One region of the Pantoea folii genome, then DNA from elsewhere that is predicted to be linked to it. Evidence: predicted binding sites of a transcription regulator. Region 1 holds the regulator's gene; each other region holds the start of a gene.
The links. Region 1 encodes PhoB, which activates phosphate uptake and scavenging genes when phosphate is short. Its sites were predicted from a motif close to CTGTCATAAAACTGNCNNAT; they were not measured.
Positions count from the first base shown of each region.

Region 2: a site for PhoB is predicted at 2,286-2,305, ahead of phoA (alkaline phosphatase). Genes of this name have one in related genera too.
Region 3: a site for PhoB is predicted at 2,256-2,275, ahead of glpT (glycerol-3-phosphate transporter). Genes of this name have one in related genera too.
Region 4: a site for PhoB is predicted at 2,500-2,519, ahead of ugpB (sn-glycerol-3-phosphate ABC transporter substrate-binding protein UgpB). Genes of this name have one in related genera too.

Region 1 covers NZ_JBWXON010000011.1:70,817-74,632, forward strand. Annotated here, with positions in the region: gene phoR (phosphate regulon sensor histidine kinase PhoR) at 1-1,173, opposite strand, end outside; gene phoB (phosphate response regulator transcription factor PhoB) at 1,189-1,878, opposite strand; gene sbcD (exonuclease subunit SbcD) at 2,076-3,287, shown strand; gene AC1MDE_RS14110 (AAA family ATPase) at 3,284-3,816, shown strand, end outside.
Region 2 covers NZ_JBWXON010000013.1:12,267-16,082, reverse strand. Annotated here, with positions in the region: gene gap (type I glyceraldehyde-3-phosphate dehydrogenase) at 1-762, shown strand, start outside; gene phoA (alkaline phosphatase) at 829-2,235, opposite strand; tRNA gene AC1MDE_RS15525 (tRNA-Ser) at 2,481-2,568, shown strand; gene AC1MDE_RS15520 (LysR family transcriptional regulator) at 2,633-3,508, opposite strand; gene AC1MDE_RS15515 (nitrilase family protein) at 3,602-3,816, shown strand, end outside.
Region 3 covers NZ_JBWXON010000029.1:25,243-29,058, forward strand. Annotated here, with positions in the region: gene metR (HTH-type transcriptional regulator MetR) at 1-200, shown strand, start outside; gene AC1MDE_RS24505 (YehS family protein) at 296-778, shown strand; gene AC1MDE_RS24510 (carboxylate/amino acid/amine transporter) at 1,117-1,986, opposite strand; gene glpT (glycerol-3-phosphate transporter) at 2,420-3,760, shown strand; gene yigL (sugar/pyridoxal phosphate phosphatase YigL) at 3,794-3,816, opposite strand, start outside.
Region 4 covers NZ_JBWXON010000008.1:181,289-185,104, forward strand. Annotated here, with positions in the region: gene ugpE (sn-glycerol-3-phosphate ABC transporter permease UgpE) at 1-153, opposite strand, end outside; gene ugpA (sn-glycerol-3-phosphate ABC transporter permease UgpA) at 150-1,037, opposite strand; gene ugpB (sn-glycerol-3-phosphate ABC transporter substrate-binding protein UgpB) at 1,099-2,415, opposite strand; gene livF (high-affinity branched-chain amino acid ABC transporter ATP-binding protein LivF) at 2,744-3,457, opposite strand; gene livG (high-affinity branched-chain amino acid ABC transporter ATP-binding protein LivG) at 3,459-3,816, opposite strand, start outside.

The DNA.
Region 1 (3,816 bases):
CAACCCTAAGCCACTGCCCCCGGTGGCGCGCGATCGGGCTTTATCCACCCGATAGAAACGCTCGGTGAGGCGCGGCAAATGCTCCTCGCTGATCCCCGGTCCGTTATCGCACACTTTGAACTCCGCGCCCTCTTTGTTACGCAGCCAGCTAATATCGAGGCGCGTCCCTTCCGGCGTGTGATTCACCGCGTTGTACACCAGATTGGAAATGGCGCTGCGCAGCTGTTCATCATTACCGAAGACTTTGAGGTGCGGATCGGTGCGGAAATGAATGCTGTGTCGGCCCTGGCTGAGCGTTTCCGCCTCGCGCTGCAGCAGTTGCAGCATGCCTGGCACATCCACCGTCTCTTTGAGATCGATAGCCGGTGCGGCCTCGATACGCGACAAAGTCAGCAGCTGTTTCACCAGGCTATCCATGCGACGCGTTTGCTCCTGCATGGTGTGCAACGCCTTGCCGCGCGTGCGCTCGTTCATCGTCGCATCGTCCATCATCTCCAGATAGCCCTGCAGCACCGTTAACGGCGTACGCAGTTCATGACTGACGTTGGCAAAGAAGTTGCGCCGCGCCCCTTCCAGCTGGTGCATTTGGGTGACATCGCGCGCCACCATCAACCACTGCCCTTCGCTATAGGGCATCACACGGAATTCCATATGATGTTGATTGTTCAGCACCAGCGTCAGCGGCTTGTCAAAATCGCGTTGGCGAATATAGCGGGAAAACTCAGGATAGCGCAGCAAGTTGAGGATGTTCTGGCCATTATCTTCCGGCCAGCGCAGCCCGAGATGCTGTTGTGCCAGCCCGTTGCACCAGAAAATGGTGCCCTCTTCGGTGGTCAGGATCACTGCATCCGGCAGGGATTCCGCGCCGCTACGAAAGCGCTTAATCAGGTTACCCAGCTCGCGACGACGACGACGGTTACGCAGTTGCATCTGGTAGAGGCCGTAGAACAAGGGTTCCCAGCTACCGCGTCCGGCGGGCGGCGTCATGGAACGATCGACCCACAGCCAGTGCGACAGACGCATCAGATATCTAAAGTGCCAAAACATCACACCCGACACCGCGATCAGCAGTAGCCAGGGCAGATAACCGAACAACAGACCAAGCACCAGCGCGGGCAAACAGACCAGCGCCAGCTCAGTCAATAGTCTCTTCCAGGAGAGTCGTTCCAGCACGGTAAAAGACTCCGTTTAGTAGCGGGCAGAGAAACGATACCCTGTTCCGCGTACGGTTTGAACCATGCGATCGTGGCCAGATACTTCCAGTGCTTTACGTAAACGACGGATATGCACATCAACGGTACGATCTTCCACGTAGACGTTGGTGCCCCATACATGGTTCAGCAGCTGTTCGCGGCTGTAAACACGCTCCGGGTGCGTCATAAAGAAGTGCAGCAATTTATATTCGGTCGGTCCCATTTCCAGCGGGGTACTTTCCGACATCACGCGATGTGAGGACGGATCGAGGCTCAGGCCCTGCATCTCAATCACCTCTTCCACCGCCATCGGTGAAATACGGCGCATCACCGCTTTAATACGTGCCATCAGCTCTTTCGGTGAGAAAGGCTTGGTGATGTAGTCATCCGCGCCCACTTCCAGACCGCGCACGCGATCTTCTTCTTCACCGCGCGCCGTCAGCATCATCACCGGGATGTCGCGCGTCATGGCTTCACGTTTCAAATGTTTAATAAACTGAATACCGCTGCCGCCAGGCAACATCCAATCCAGCAGAATTAAATCAGGCCAGGGTTCGATTAGCTTACCAATCGCGCTGTCATAGTCTTCTGCCTCAATAGGCTGGTAATCATTCTGTTCCAGCACGAAACATAACATTTCACGGATGGGAGCTTCGTCTTCCACAACCAAAATGCGCTTAGCCATTATAACTCCTGCTTTTGTGACAATAGGTCACTGGGATTTGCGGCGCCATTATGCGTCAGTTTTATGACACTTTTATGAAAAACCCTCCCTATGATAGATAGTGATAAAACAGAAATGTGACAACGATTATCGCTTTTTTTTCTTTGCGATCTGAAGAGGTTATAATTCGCCTTCGCTTAACGAAGCAGGGAGTATTCATGCGCATCATTCACACCGCGGATTGGCATCTCGGTCAGTTCTTTTACAGCAAAAGCCGGGCGGCCGAGCATCAGGCCTTCCTGGACTGGCTGCTGGCACAGATTACCCAGCATCAGGTGGATGCTTTAATCATCGCGGGAGACCTGTTTGATACCGGTTCGCCACCGAGCTATGCGCGTGAAATGTTTAACCGCTTCGTGGTGGCGCTACAGCCGACGCACTGTGAACTGATTGTGCTGGCGGGCAACCATGATTCCGTCGCGACCCTGAATGAATCACGCGAGTTACTCGCCTGTTTAAATACGCGAGTGATCACCAGCGCCACACCAGAGGGCGAACAGCAGGTGCTGACGCTGCATCAACGCGATGGCACGCCGGGCGCACTGCTGTGCGCGATTCCCTATTTACGTTCGCGCGATATTTTGCGCAGCCAGGCGGGGCAATCCGGGCGCGAGAAGCAGATCTCACTGCTGGAAGCGATTGAGCAGCATTATCAGCAGTGTTATGCCGCAGCGCTGGCCGAGCGGGCAAATCGCGCACTTCCCATCATTGCCACCGGTCATCTCACCACCGTTGGCGTGACGAAAAGCGACTCGGTGCGCGATATCTATATCGGCACGCTGGATGCCTTCCCGGCGCAGGCGTTTCCCGCCGCGGATTACATTGCCCTTGGCCATATTCACCGTGCGCAGCGCATTGCCGATAGCGATCATATTCGCTACAGCGGCTCACCGATTCCGCTCAGTTTTGACGAACTGGGCCGCGAAAAGAGCGTGTTCCTGCTGGAGTTCAGCGCTCAGCTGGATAGCGTCACTCCCCTCCCGATCCCGCAGTTCCAGCCGATGCAGATGTTAAAAGGCTCAATGGCGGAGATCGAACAACAGTTGGGCGAGTTTAGCGAGGGAGATCGCGAGCAGCCCGTCTGGCTCGATATTGAAATCACCACGCAAGAATATCTCAGCGATTTGCAGCGCCGCGTTGAGCAACTGACCGAAGCCCTGCCGGTGGAAGTGCTGCTGGTGCGCCGCAGCCGTGAACAGCGTCAGCGCAGCCTGGCGCGCATGGATAATGAAACGCTAAGCGAATTGAAAGTCGAAGAGGTGTTCGCCCGCCGTCTGGCGCAGGAAGAGCAGTTGGATGCCGAACAAGCCGAACAGCTCACGCAACTGTTCCGCACCACCCTCGCCGCGCTGGAGAACCCGTCCGCATGAAAATCCTGACGTTACGTTTTAAAAACCTCAATGCGCTGCGCGGTGAATGGTTTATCGATTTCCGCCGTGAACCCTTTGCCAGCAACGGATTGTTTGCCATTACCGGCGCGACCGGCGCGGGGAAAACCACCTTGCTGGATGCCATTTGCCTGGCGCTTTATCACCAGACGCCGCGCCTTGGCGTGCTGTCACAGACACAAAACGAACTGATCACCCGCGACACCGCCGAATGTCTGGCAGAAGTGGAATTTGAGATCAAAGGCGAAGCCTGGCGCGCCTTCTGGAGCCAGAACCGCGCACGCGGCCAGGCGGATGGCAAATTGCAGGCACCGCGTGTCGAGCTGGCGCGCGTGGCGGATAACCAGATTGTGGCCGATAAGGTGGGTGACAAACTCAAGCTCATCGAAACCCTTTCTGGCCTCGATTTTGACCGTTTCACCCGTTCAATGATGCTGTCGCAAGGCCAGTTCGCTGCCTTCCTCAACGCCAAGCCGGGCGAACGCGCCGAACTGCTGGAAGAACTCACCGG
Region 2 (3,816 bases), on a different contig from region 1:
TGGCGTGACGTGGGTGTTGATATTGTGATTGAAGCCACCGGCTTCTTCACCGAGCGCGAGAAAGCGGCAGTGCATATCACGCACGGCGGCGCAAAAAGAGTGATTATCTCTGCTCCTGGTAAAAACGATGATTTGACGATTGTGCTGGGTGTGAACGACCAGCGTTACGATCCCCAGCAGCATTTCGTGGTGAGTAACGGCAGTTGTACCACCAACGGTCTGGCGCCCGCCGCGCAGGTATTGCATCAGGCATTTGGTATTGAGCATGGTCTAATGAATACCACTCATGCATATACCAATAGCCAGGTGCTGCACGATCAGCCTGAGAAGGATCTGCGCGGTGCGCGTGCGGCGGCGCTGTCAATCGTGCCTTACTCCAGCGGTGCGGCTAAAGCGCTGGGCCGTGTTATTCCCGAGTTGGATGGACGTTTGACGGGCTATTCATTGCGCGTACCGGTGCCGGTGGTGTCGATTGTGGATCTTACCGTGACGCTGAAGCGTGATGTGACGGCAGAAGAAGTGAACAATGCATTTAAGGCCGCCGCCGCTGAGGGTCCATTAAAAGGCATTCTGGGATACAGCGATGAGCCACTGGTCTCCAGCGATTATCAGGGCGATCCGCGTTCATCGATCATTGATGGGCTCTCTACCCTGGTGATTGGCGGCAACCTGGTGAAAATCCTCGCCTGGTACGATAACGAGTGGGGATTCTCAAATCGTCTGGTGGATTTAGCGCGCTTAATGGCGCAGCGCGGATTGTAATTCGCACCAATCTGCAGCCAGAAAAATCCCCGCTGATGCGGGGATTCTCGTTGCTGCCGGGAGTGATTACTTGATGCCCATTGCATCCTTCAGCGTAAAGAACAAGTCAGTCTGATCGGTCAGGCCCACCACGTTAGCCGCATAAGGCCCATAGGCCGCGATGCGCAGCTGTGTGCCGGTATGTCCCTGAGAATCCTCTTCAGAGTTACCGTAGCTGATGGTCATGACCGCACCATCTTTGGTGTTCACCGCCTGGGTCAGGCCTGGGGCTTTGCGGCCATTTTCAATAATCTGGCTGCTATGCGCATGGTCTGCCGTCACTACCACCAGCGTGTCACCGTGTTCACGTGCAAAGGCCAGCGCCTGCTGCACGGCCTCATCCAGATCCACCGTTTCGCCAATCTGGCCGCACGGGTTCGCCGCGTGATCCTGTTTATCAATTGACGCGCCTTCCACCTGCAGGAAGAAACCTTTCTCATTGGTGCTCAGCAGATCAATCGCCTTTTTAGTCATCTGCGCCAATGTTGGTGTTGATGCCGGGCGATCTTTATTCACTTCACAGGTCACCACCGGTTTATCGATATTGCCGTGATAGCTGGCTTTCGGTCCCTGCCAGCGAACCGGCATATTGCCGTCAGAGAACAGCCCGAGCACCGGCTTCGTCTGATCGGCCTGTTTAATTGCATTCATGCCATCAAGGTTATCGACCAGCTGGAAGCCCAGTGCCTGAGCCTGCTCGCGCAGGGTTTTACCCTGATATTCACCCGCTTTGGCGCTTTCAGAGAACGATTTCGCCCCGCCGCCGAGGGTGACATCTGGACGGGTTTTCAGCATCTGCTCGCTGATGGACCCTTTACCGCCCTGCTCCAGCGCATTGGTGGGACACAGCTCGCTGGTTTTTTCCGGGCCATAACATTTACGCGACGTGACATGCGCCATCAAAGCGGCGGGCGTGGCATCCTGTAATTCTGCAGTCGAGACGTTACCGGTGGCTTTCCCAGCGGCTTTCGCCAGCTCCAGAATGGTGACCTGATCCTTGCCATTAACGTCTACGCCGATGGCGCCGTTATAAGATTTGGTGCCCGTCGCCCAGGCGGTCGCGGAGGCAGCCGAATCGGTCACGTAATTCGGTTTGTGAGTTTTCTTGTCTAACGAGTAGTGGGTGTACTGACCGGTTAACGGCAGCGCATCAATGCCTGGGAAGAAACCACCCGCGCCCATCGCCTGATTTCGTGCGGCGGTGATTTCCGAGTCACCCATGCCATCGCCGATCAATAAGATGACGTTTTTGGCCGTGGTATTGATTAATGAGGATTTCAGCGCTTCCGTCTGGTCGCTGCTGAGGCGGCGCGCGCCACCGTGTTCGGTGATATCACCGGTGGCGGCGCGGCTATACGTTGTTGAATCTGCGACAGCTGACGTCGCGATGAGTGAAGCCAGCAGAGAAACCGTAAAAAGAGGTATGTGTTTCATTTATAAGCATCCTTATCAGTAAATATAACCAAATGTTTCCGCAGACAAGTCTGCGACAGTCTGGTGACACTTTTGTGGCAGAGAAGGAATAATTTGATGACAGAACACGCAGTTCGGCGAGAGATGCAGCAAGCTGCACAGAGCTTAAGCGGATAGAACAAAAGGAGAAAATAGGGCTTGACCGTATTCAGGTAACTCCCTATAGTAGCGCCCCGTTGACCCAGTGCGGTTGGCAGAAAAAATGTGGTGAGATGTCCGAGTGGCTGAAGGAGCACGCCTGGAAAGTGTGTATACGGCAACGTATCGGGGGTTCGAATCCCCCTCTCACCGCCATCATTTTGAAGAAGAGCCTGAACGAAAGTTCAGGCTTTTTTTTGTCTTCAATTCAGCCACATCGTTAATTTATCTGGCCATTTTCCATTACCATCGCTAAAAACTTGTCTCTTAGCGGGTCCTTAATCTGACCATTCCACGCCAAACCGGTGTGCCATTGGGTATGCTCGCCTTCCAGCGGCAATAGTGTGACGCCTACAGGCAGGATGTGTTTCACACTCGCCGGCAGTAACGCCACACCATCACCAGCGGCCACCAGCGCCAGTAACGTCTGGATATCATCAGCAGCCGACACCGTGCGCGGCGTGAGGTTTCTTGCGGTCAGGAATTGATCGGCCTGCGTAGTGAGCCCTTCGCCCCGCTGAGGTGCCAACTGTAAGAGTTGATGATTTTCAATAACCTGCGTTGCTTCTAAGTGACTCAATAATTGATCAGCGGCTACCGCCAGCACTAATTGTTCCGTATCCAGACTGTGACTTTGCAGTGATTCAGGCACGGGTAAGCGCACAAATCCCACCTGCAGTCGTCCTTCAGCAAGCCATTGGGTCTGAACCGCCGAAGGCATATCGTTGAGCGAGACCTTTACGCCGGGATAACGAACGCGAAAGGCAGCGACACGTTTGGCAGCAAAAAGATAAGAAGAGATGCCAAAACCCAGAGTGAGTTTTCCTGAATCCCCTCTTTGGATCGCCGTCACGTCAGCGAAAAAATCCGCATAGCGTTCCACTGCCTCGCTGGCAGCCGCTAACAATTGATCTCCCGCCACCGTTAACCGCGCGCCATGCCGTCCGCGCTGAAATAGCGTCACACCAGAAAGGTGCTCCAGTGTCTGGATCTGTTTCGATAGTGCGGGCTGGGTGATGCAGAGCTTATTGGCCGCCGAGTGGTAGGTGCCTTCTTGCGCCAGCGTCACAAAGGCGCGTAACAGTTTAATATCCATTCCAATCGGTTATCAAAGTGGGAGAAGTTGTGATTATACACGGTGGTTTTCCCTCTGGTGAAATAGCGACCTATTTCCTTTCGGAGAATCACCATGGAACATTCACTTCGCGTTGCCACCGTGCAGTTTTGCCATCGCGCCAGCGACAAAGCTTACAATCTTTCCGTGATGGAGCGCTTTATCGCGCAGGCCGCACAAGAAGAAGTCAAAATATTAGCCTTTCCTGAAATGTGCATCACGGGTTACTGGCATGTGCCGGATCTGCCCATTACAGAGGTCGAAGCCCTGGCCGAGCGCACGGAAAACAG
Region 3 (3,816 bases), on a different contig from region 1:
GTTTTGAAAAGCAGGGTCTGGTGGTGACCAAGACATTGGGTGAGGGTTTGTGGAGCCGTTTATATGCCGCCGTGCGCGATGGTGAGCAGCGTCAGCCGGTGTTAGAAGCCTTTGTGCGCTTCGCCCGCCAGCACGCCTGTGACCATCTGCCGTTTGTACGTGATGCCGCTCGCCCGGGTTCATTGCAGTCAATTTCTTGATCATCCCACGGGCGACCTGTGTCGCCCGTGCTGTTATCCCTGCCCGGCCTGCTCTATAATGCGCCGCCTCAATCCGCGACCAAGAGAGTTTCACCATGACGAGTAACGATGTTCTGCGCAGCGTGCGCTATATGCTTGATTTGAGCGATAGCAAAGTGGTGGAGATTTTTGCCTTAGCGGGCAGTGAAGTGCCGCTGGAGGATGTGCAGGCGTGGATGAAGAAGGATGAAGACGCGGCATTCCGTAAGCTGCCGGACGTGCTGATGGGCTATTTCCTCAACGGTTTGATTTTCTTCCGTCGCGGTAAGAGTGAAGATGCACCAGCGCCGTCAGTCGAACGTCGTATGAATAACAATATTTTCATCAAGAAGCTGCGTATCGCCTTTGCGCTGAAGACCACGGATATTCCGGTGGTGCTGGAGAAGGCAAACTTTAAGATTTCCCAGGCGGAAGTCGGTGCGATTTTCCGCAATCCGGATCATAAAAACTACCGCGAGTGCGGTGACCAGATTCTGCGTAACTTTTTGAAGGGATTGACGATGATGAATCGTCCTGCGGCGCCCGCGAAAAAGCCCTGATGGCTTTGTGTTAGTGCTCAGTCGGGAAAGGGCTGATTGCTATGTGTTAGTGCTCAGTCAGGGATAGCATGGCAGATCGCAAAAGAAGCCCACATCCCTGTGGATCGGCCTCGCCATCCATAGCTCGGACGCTTTACTCCTCTGCCACGCTATCCCTTCCCTTTAGCTTTGAGCGTCGCTTTGATACCAGGTCAGATGCAGGCCGCTCCGATCATGAAGGAATCTCACTTCCCTGTTGATCGGCCTGTCTCTTCACTCTGGCTCAGGTGCTACTTTTTACTAACACCTCATACAGCGAAGCCAGAGCAAAGCAAAGAGCGTCTTAGCAGTTCAGCTAATTAGGCATCGCTTTTAGCGACATGCCCCACTACCCAACGCTTGTGCACGTATAGTGAAGCGAAAATGACGATCGCCCCGGCAATAAAGCTCGGCCAGTGCGGTTTTTCCTGCCAGATCGCCAGATTCACCAGCAAGCCCGCCGGCACGTGCATGTTGTTCATGATGCCCAGCGTACCGGCATCGACCTGCGTCGCACCGTAGTTCCACATAAAGTAGCCCAGCCCGGAAGCCGCCACGCCCAGCCACACCAGAATGCCCCACTGCAGTGAGGTGGTTGGCAGTTTGTTCGGGTTACCCCACAGGCTCCACGCAATGATGGCGATGATCACCGCGCCAAGATAGAACCAAGAGAAGGCCGTGTGTTGCGGCATTGGGCGGGTTTCCTGCAAGCGCTTGTAGCCAACCATACCAATGGCGAAGCAGATGTTAGCCGCCTGAACCAGCAGCAAACCGAACCAGAAATGATCGCTGACTTTGTCATAGCGAATGATGGCCGCACCGGCTACCGCCAACAGCGCGCTGAAGGCATAGCCTATTCGCAGCCGACGTCTGCTGAGCAAATCGTAAATCAACGTGACGTAGAGCGGCGTCATCACGGTAAACAACAGGAATTCTGTCACGCTCAGGTAGGTATAAGCCTCAAAACTCAGCAGATACATGATGCCGAGTTGCAGCATCCCCACCAGCATATACAGCAGGATGGTTGAGGCGCGATAGCCCTTCCAGCGCAGGAAGGGCAAAAAAACGAGCGCAGCCAACCCAAGGCGCATTAGTACAGAGAACCAGGAGTCAACCTGGCCCGCAAGGTATTCCCCTATCAAACTAAAGGAAAAAGCCCACAAAATGGTGGTAACGATCAGTAACAGCACGGTATTGATCCCAAAATGAACAGTGGCGCTAGTGTAAACAAACTGTCGTGGACGGGCTGAAATATCTGGTTGACGAGTGGTCAAATTAAAATCAAACAAATCGCCGTATCCCCGTCACTCATTAAGATAAGGCCCACTGCTGAAATCAGGTTGCTGGTTGCAGATGCAGTGAATCTGATTCGACACGGCAACGGATTCCCCTTACAAACCCAAAAGCCCCGACGCTTCATGCGCGAATACCAACATTTCCTGGTTTATATCGCTCTTTAATGTCATCAAACTGTAACAATTGTGTCACACATCACAGTAACGTAGCGTAACCATCACTATCCTTTGCGCGAAATGGAACTTTGGTTTTGTTGTTACGCCAGAGGGCATTTGACCCAACCTGCTGGGAATTTATAAAAATATTGCGCCCTGGAGGGCCACCTTCATGTTAAGTATCTTCAAACCGGCACCGCATCAGCCGCAAGTCGCTGACGATCGTGTCGATCCGCTCTATCGTCGGCTACGCTGGCAAATCTTCATCGGCATTTTCTTTGGCTATGCCGCCTATTACCTGGTCCGTAAAAACTTTGCGCTGGCGATGCCCTATTTGGTTGAGCAAGGCTTTTCGCGTGGCGATCTTGGCTTTGCGCTGTCCGGAATCTCCATCGCCTACGGTTTTTCCAAGTTCATCATGGGTTCCGTCTCTGACCGTTCAAACCCGCGTGTCTTTTTACCTGCCGGACTGATTCTGGCCGCTGCGGTGATGCTGTTTATGGGCTTTGTACCCTGGGCCACCTCCAGCATCATGGTGATGTTTGTGCTGCTGTTCCTGTGCGGTTGGTTCCAGGGTATGGGCTGGCCACCGTGCGGGCGCACCATGGTGCACTGGTGGTCACAGAAGGAGCGTGGCGGGATTGTCTCGGTGTGGAACTGCGCCCATAACGTGGGCGGTGGTATTCCACCCTTGCTGTTCCTGCTGGGTATGGCGTGGTTTAACGACTGGAAAGCCGCGCTCTATATGCCGGCGTTTGGTGCCATCCTCATCGCGATTATTGCCTTTGCTCTGATGCGCGATACGCCGCAGTCTTGTGGTTTGCCGCCGATTGAGGCGTACAAGAATGATTATCCGCCAGACTACAGCGAGGATCATGAGGAGGAGTTGACGGCGAAGCAGATTTTTATGCAGTACATCCTGCCTAATAAGCTGCTGTGGTATATCGCGCTGGCCAACGTGTTCGTTTACCTGCTGCGCTACGGCATTCTCGACTGGTCACCGACCTACCTGAAAGAGGTGAAGCATTTCACGCTGGATAAATCTTCGTGGGCTTACTTCTTCTATGAATATGCGGGCATTCCCGGCACCTTGCTGTGCGGCTGGATGTCGGACAAGGTGTTCAGAGGCAATCGTGGCGCCACCGGCGTGTTCTTTATGACGCTGGTAACCATCGCGACGGTGGTGTACTGGCTTAACCCACCCGGCAATCCAGGTCTCGATATGCTGTGCATGATCGTCATTGGCTTCCTGATCTACGGCCCGGTGATGCTGATTGGTCTGCATGCGCTGGAGTTAGCGCCGAAGAAAGCGGCCGGCACGGCAGCAGGCTTTACCGGTTTGTTTGGTTATCTCGGCGGTTCAGTGGCAGCCAGTGCGATTGTCGGTTACACCGTGGATTACTTCGGCTGGGATGGTGGATTCATGGTGATGATTGCCGGATCGGTGTTGGCGGTGATTTTGTTGCTGCTCACCATGGTCAGCGAGCATAAACATAAGAAACAGATGGCATAACAAAAATGGGCCAGTATCACCGGCCCATTTTTTTTAAGCAAGGAACAACTTACGTA
Region 4 (3,816 bases), on a different contig from region 1:
GCCGGGCACTAAGGTCATCGGCACCTGATACACCGCTTCGTTATCCAGCGTGGCGGCGACTATCGCCACGTACAGCGGGAACAGAATGGTCAGGACACCGAGCACCAGCAGGGTATGGCTGAAGATATCCAGCCCGCGTCGATTCTCAATCATTGGTATTGCACCTTACGCTCGACAAAGCGGAATTGCAGGATCGTCAGGCCAATCACCAGCAGCATCAGCACCACGGATTGCGCGGCAGAGGACGAGAGATCCAGACCGGTAAAGCCTTCGCGATAAATTTTGTAGATCAGCGTGGTAGTGGCCTGCACCGGACCGCCGCCGGTCGCGGCATCGATCACCGGGAAGGTGTCGAAGAAGGCATACACCAGGTTGACGACCAGCAGGAAGAAACTCACCGGGGTGATCAGCGGCAGTGACAGATTGAAGAAACGGCGCACCGGTCCAGCACCGTCAATCGCCGCCGCTTCCACCAGCGATTTGGGGATCGACTGCAGTGCGGCAAAGAAGAACAGGAAGTTGTAGCTCATCTGCTGCCAGATGGATGCCAGCACGATCAGGAACATCGCCTGACCGCTGTTTTGCGCGTAGTTCCAGTTATAGCCAATCTGGTTCAGCAGATGGCTGAACAGGCCGAGGCCAGGGTTGAACAGGAACATCCACAGCACGGCAGCGACCACCGGTGCAACGGCGTAAGGCAGCAGCAATAGCGTTTGGTACAGTTTTTTCAGACGCACCACGTAGTCGACCAACGCCGCCAGCAGCAGCGAGAAGGTCATGCCGCATACCGTAACCAGGGCGCTGAATTCGATGGTGGTCCAGAAAGAGTCGAGGTAATAGCTGTCGCTGAACAGGCGCTTGAAGTTATCCAGCCCGACGAAGGTGCTGGAAATACCAAAGGGATCGATGCTTTGCAGCGAATACCACAGCGCTTCACCGGCCGGCCACAGGAAGAAAATAGCAGTAATGACCAGCTGTGGTGCCACCAGCAAATAGGGCAAAAAACGGGAGCGAAAAACGGGGCGTGATGAGGACATAGCAGACTCGCCAAAAGAGAAATCGGGGCTGACGCCATGCGCCAGCCCCGAGACAACGGAATTACTTCACTTGCTGTTCAAAACGACGCAGCAGTTCGTTTCCGCGCTTCACAGCGTTATCCAGTGCAGCCTGTGGAGCCTGTTTGCCCGTCCACACGCCTTCCAGCTCTTCGTCCACAATGGTACGAATCTGTGGCATGTTGCCCAGACGCATGCCTTTGGTGAACGGCAGTGGATCTTTGTTCAGCATCTGACGCGTGGCGATGTCTGCGCCTGGGTTCTTGTCATAGAAGCCCTGTTGCTTGGTCAGCTCATATGCAGCAGTGGTGATTGGCAGGTAACCGGTCTTCTGGTGCCATTCTGCGGCAATTTCTGGCTGAGCCAGGAACTTCATGAACTCTGCTACGCCCTTGTAGGTGTCGGCATCTTTGCCTTTCATCACCCACAGGCTCGCGCCGCCGATGATGGCGTTCTGCGGTGCGTTAGGCACAGTTGAGTCATAAGGCATCATGCCGACGCCGAAGTTGAACTTAGCGTAATGCTTGATATCCGCCAGAGAGCCGGAAGAAGCCGTGGTGATGCCGCAATCGCCGTTGTAGAACTTCGCGGTGGATTCATCTTTACGACCGAAGTAGGTGAAATCACCCTTCTTGTTCATGTTTTCCAGCATCTGGATATGGCGAACCTGCACCGGCTTGTTGAACTCCAGTACCGCGTCAGTGCCATCGAAGCCGTTGTTTTTGGTAGCCACTGGCAGTGCATGCCAGGCGCTGAAGTTTTCGATTTGAATCCAACCCTGCCAGCCGCTGGCGTAACCACAGGTCATGCCCGCTTTACGCAGTGCGTCGGCGTCTTTTGCCAGTTCCTGCCAGGTTTTAGGCGGCTGGACTGGGTTCAGACCGGCTTTCTTGAAGGCATCTTTGTTGTAGTACAGCACTGGGGTTGAGCTGTTGAACGGCTGAGAGATCAGCTGGCCATTGCTGTCGCTGTAATAACCTGCAACCGCTGGCACGAACTGTTTTGGATCCATCTGCACGCCCGCGTCTTTGAACACGTCATGCACAGGCACGATAGCTTTTGAAGCCATCATGGTCGCCGTACCCACTTCGTAAACCTGCAGAATCGCCGGTGCTTTACCGGTACGCACAGCAGCGATACCCGCTGCCAGGCTCTGCTCGTAGTTACCTTTGTAAGTCGGTACGATTTTGTATTCTGGGTGAGCCTGGTTAAAACGTTGTGCCAGAGAATCGACTTCTTTGCCTAACTCGCCTTCCATTGAGTGCCAGAAAGGAATGTCAGTGGCAGCCAGCGCGTTACCACTGAGCGCCAGACCAAGCAAAACACTCATCAGGCGGGGACGAAGCGTAAAAGCGGACATAAGTTTTTTCCTGTGCTGTTAGGTACGCGCGATATCACGCATTTTTTTGTTCGCGAAGTAACATGACACGGGGAAATGACGGATTAATAACAGGTTTATGACGGGAATGTGACGGAGATTGCGCGTATTAGAAAGTTTAAAGTGGCACAAGTTATCTCAAACTAGAGCCACTGTTTAGACCGCCAGCGTTGCAGTCAGACCGCACCTTTTATCAGACCGTCGGCGGCGCAGCCAGATTGCGGGCGGACAGCGCGCAGCCACCGGAACGTACTCTTAGTACGTGAGGATGGCGAGCACTGCCCAACCGCAAGCTGGCAAGTAAGCCAGGTCAGGCGCCGAGGTAAGCGCTGCGTACCGCTTCGTTGGACAACAGCGCTTCACCACTGTCTTCCAGCACCACATGACCGTTCTCCAGCACGTAGCCGCGATCGGCGAGCTTCAGCGCCTGGTTAGCGTTTTGCTCCACCAGGAAAATGGTCATGCCCTCTTTACGCAACTGTTCAATCGTATCGAAAATCTGCTGAATAATAATCGGCGCTAAACCTAAAGAAGGTTCGTCGAGTAACAGCAAACGCGGCTGACTCATTAGCGCACGACCGATCGCCAGCATCTGCTGTTCACCACCGGACATGGTGCCCGCGCGCTGCACTTTACGTTCAGCCAGACGCGGGAACAGCTGATAAACCCGCTCAATGCGCTCCTGATACTGCTGGCGCGTGGCAAAGAAACCGCCCATCGCCAGGTTCTCTTCCACCGTCATCCGGGAAAACACGCGGCGGCCTTCCGGCACAATCGCAATCGCTTCACGCATGATTTTGGCGGTTTGCCAGTCGGTGATCTCTTTGCCGTCGAAGATAATAGTGCCACTGGTGGCACGCGGTTCACCACACAGGGTGCCAAGCAACGTGGTTTTACCTGCGCCGTTAGCCCCAATCAGGGTGACAATTTCACCCTGACTGATGTGCAGGTTGATGTTGTGCAGTGCCTGAATCGGGCCGTAATGGGCACTCACCCCTTGCAACGTTAAAATTGGGTTTGCCATATTACGCCTCACCTAAATAAGCACGGATCACATCCGGATTGTTACGCACTTCTTCCGGCGTACCGTTAGCCAGCGGCGTCCCCTGGTTCACCACATAAATGCGGTCAGAAATCCCCATCACCAGCTTCATATCATGTTCGATTAACAGCACCGAGACCTTATGCTCACCGCGCAGTTCGGCAATCAGTTCGTCCAGTTCGTGGGTTTCGCGTGGGTTAAGTCCTGCGGCAGGCTCATCCAGCATCAGGATTTCCGGACGTGTCACCATGCAGCGCGCAATCTCCAGACGACGCTGCTGGCCGTAAGCGAGGTTGCCCGCCTGCCGATTGGCCAGCTCCAGCAGGCCGATGCGATCCAGC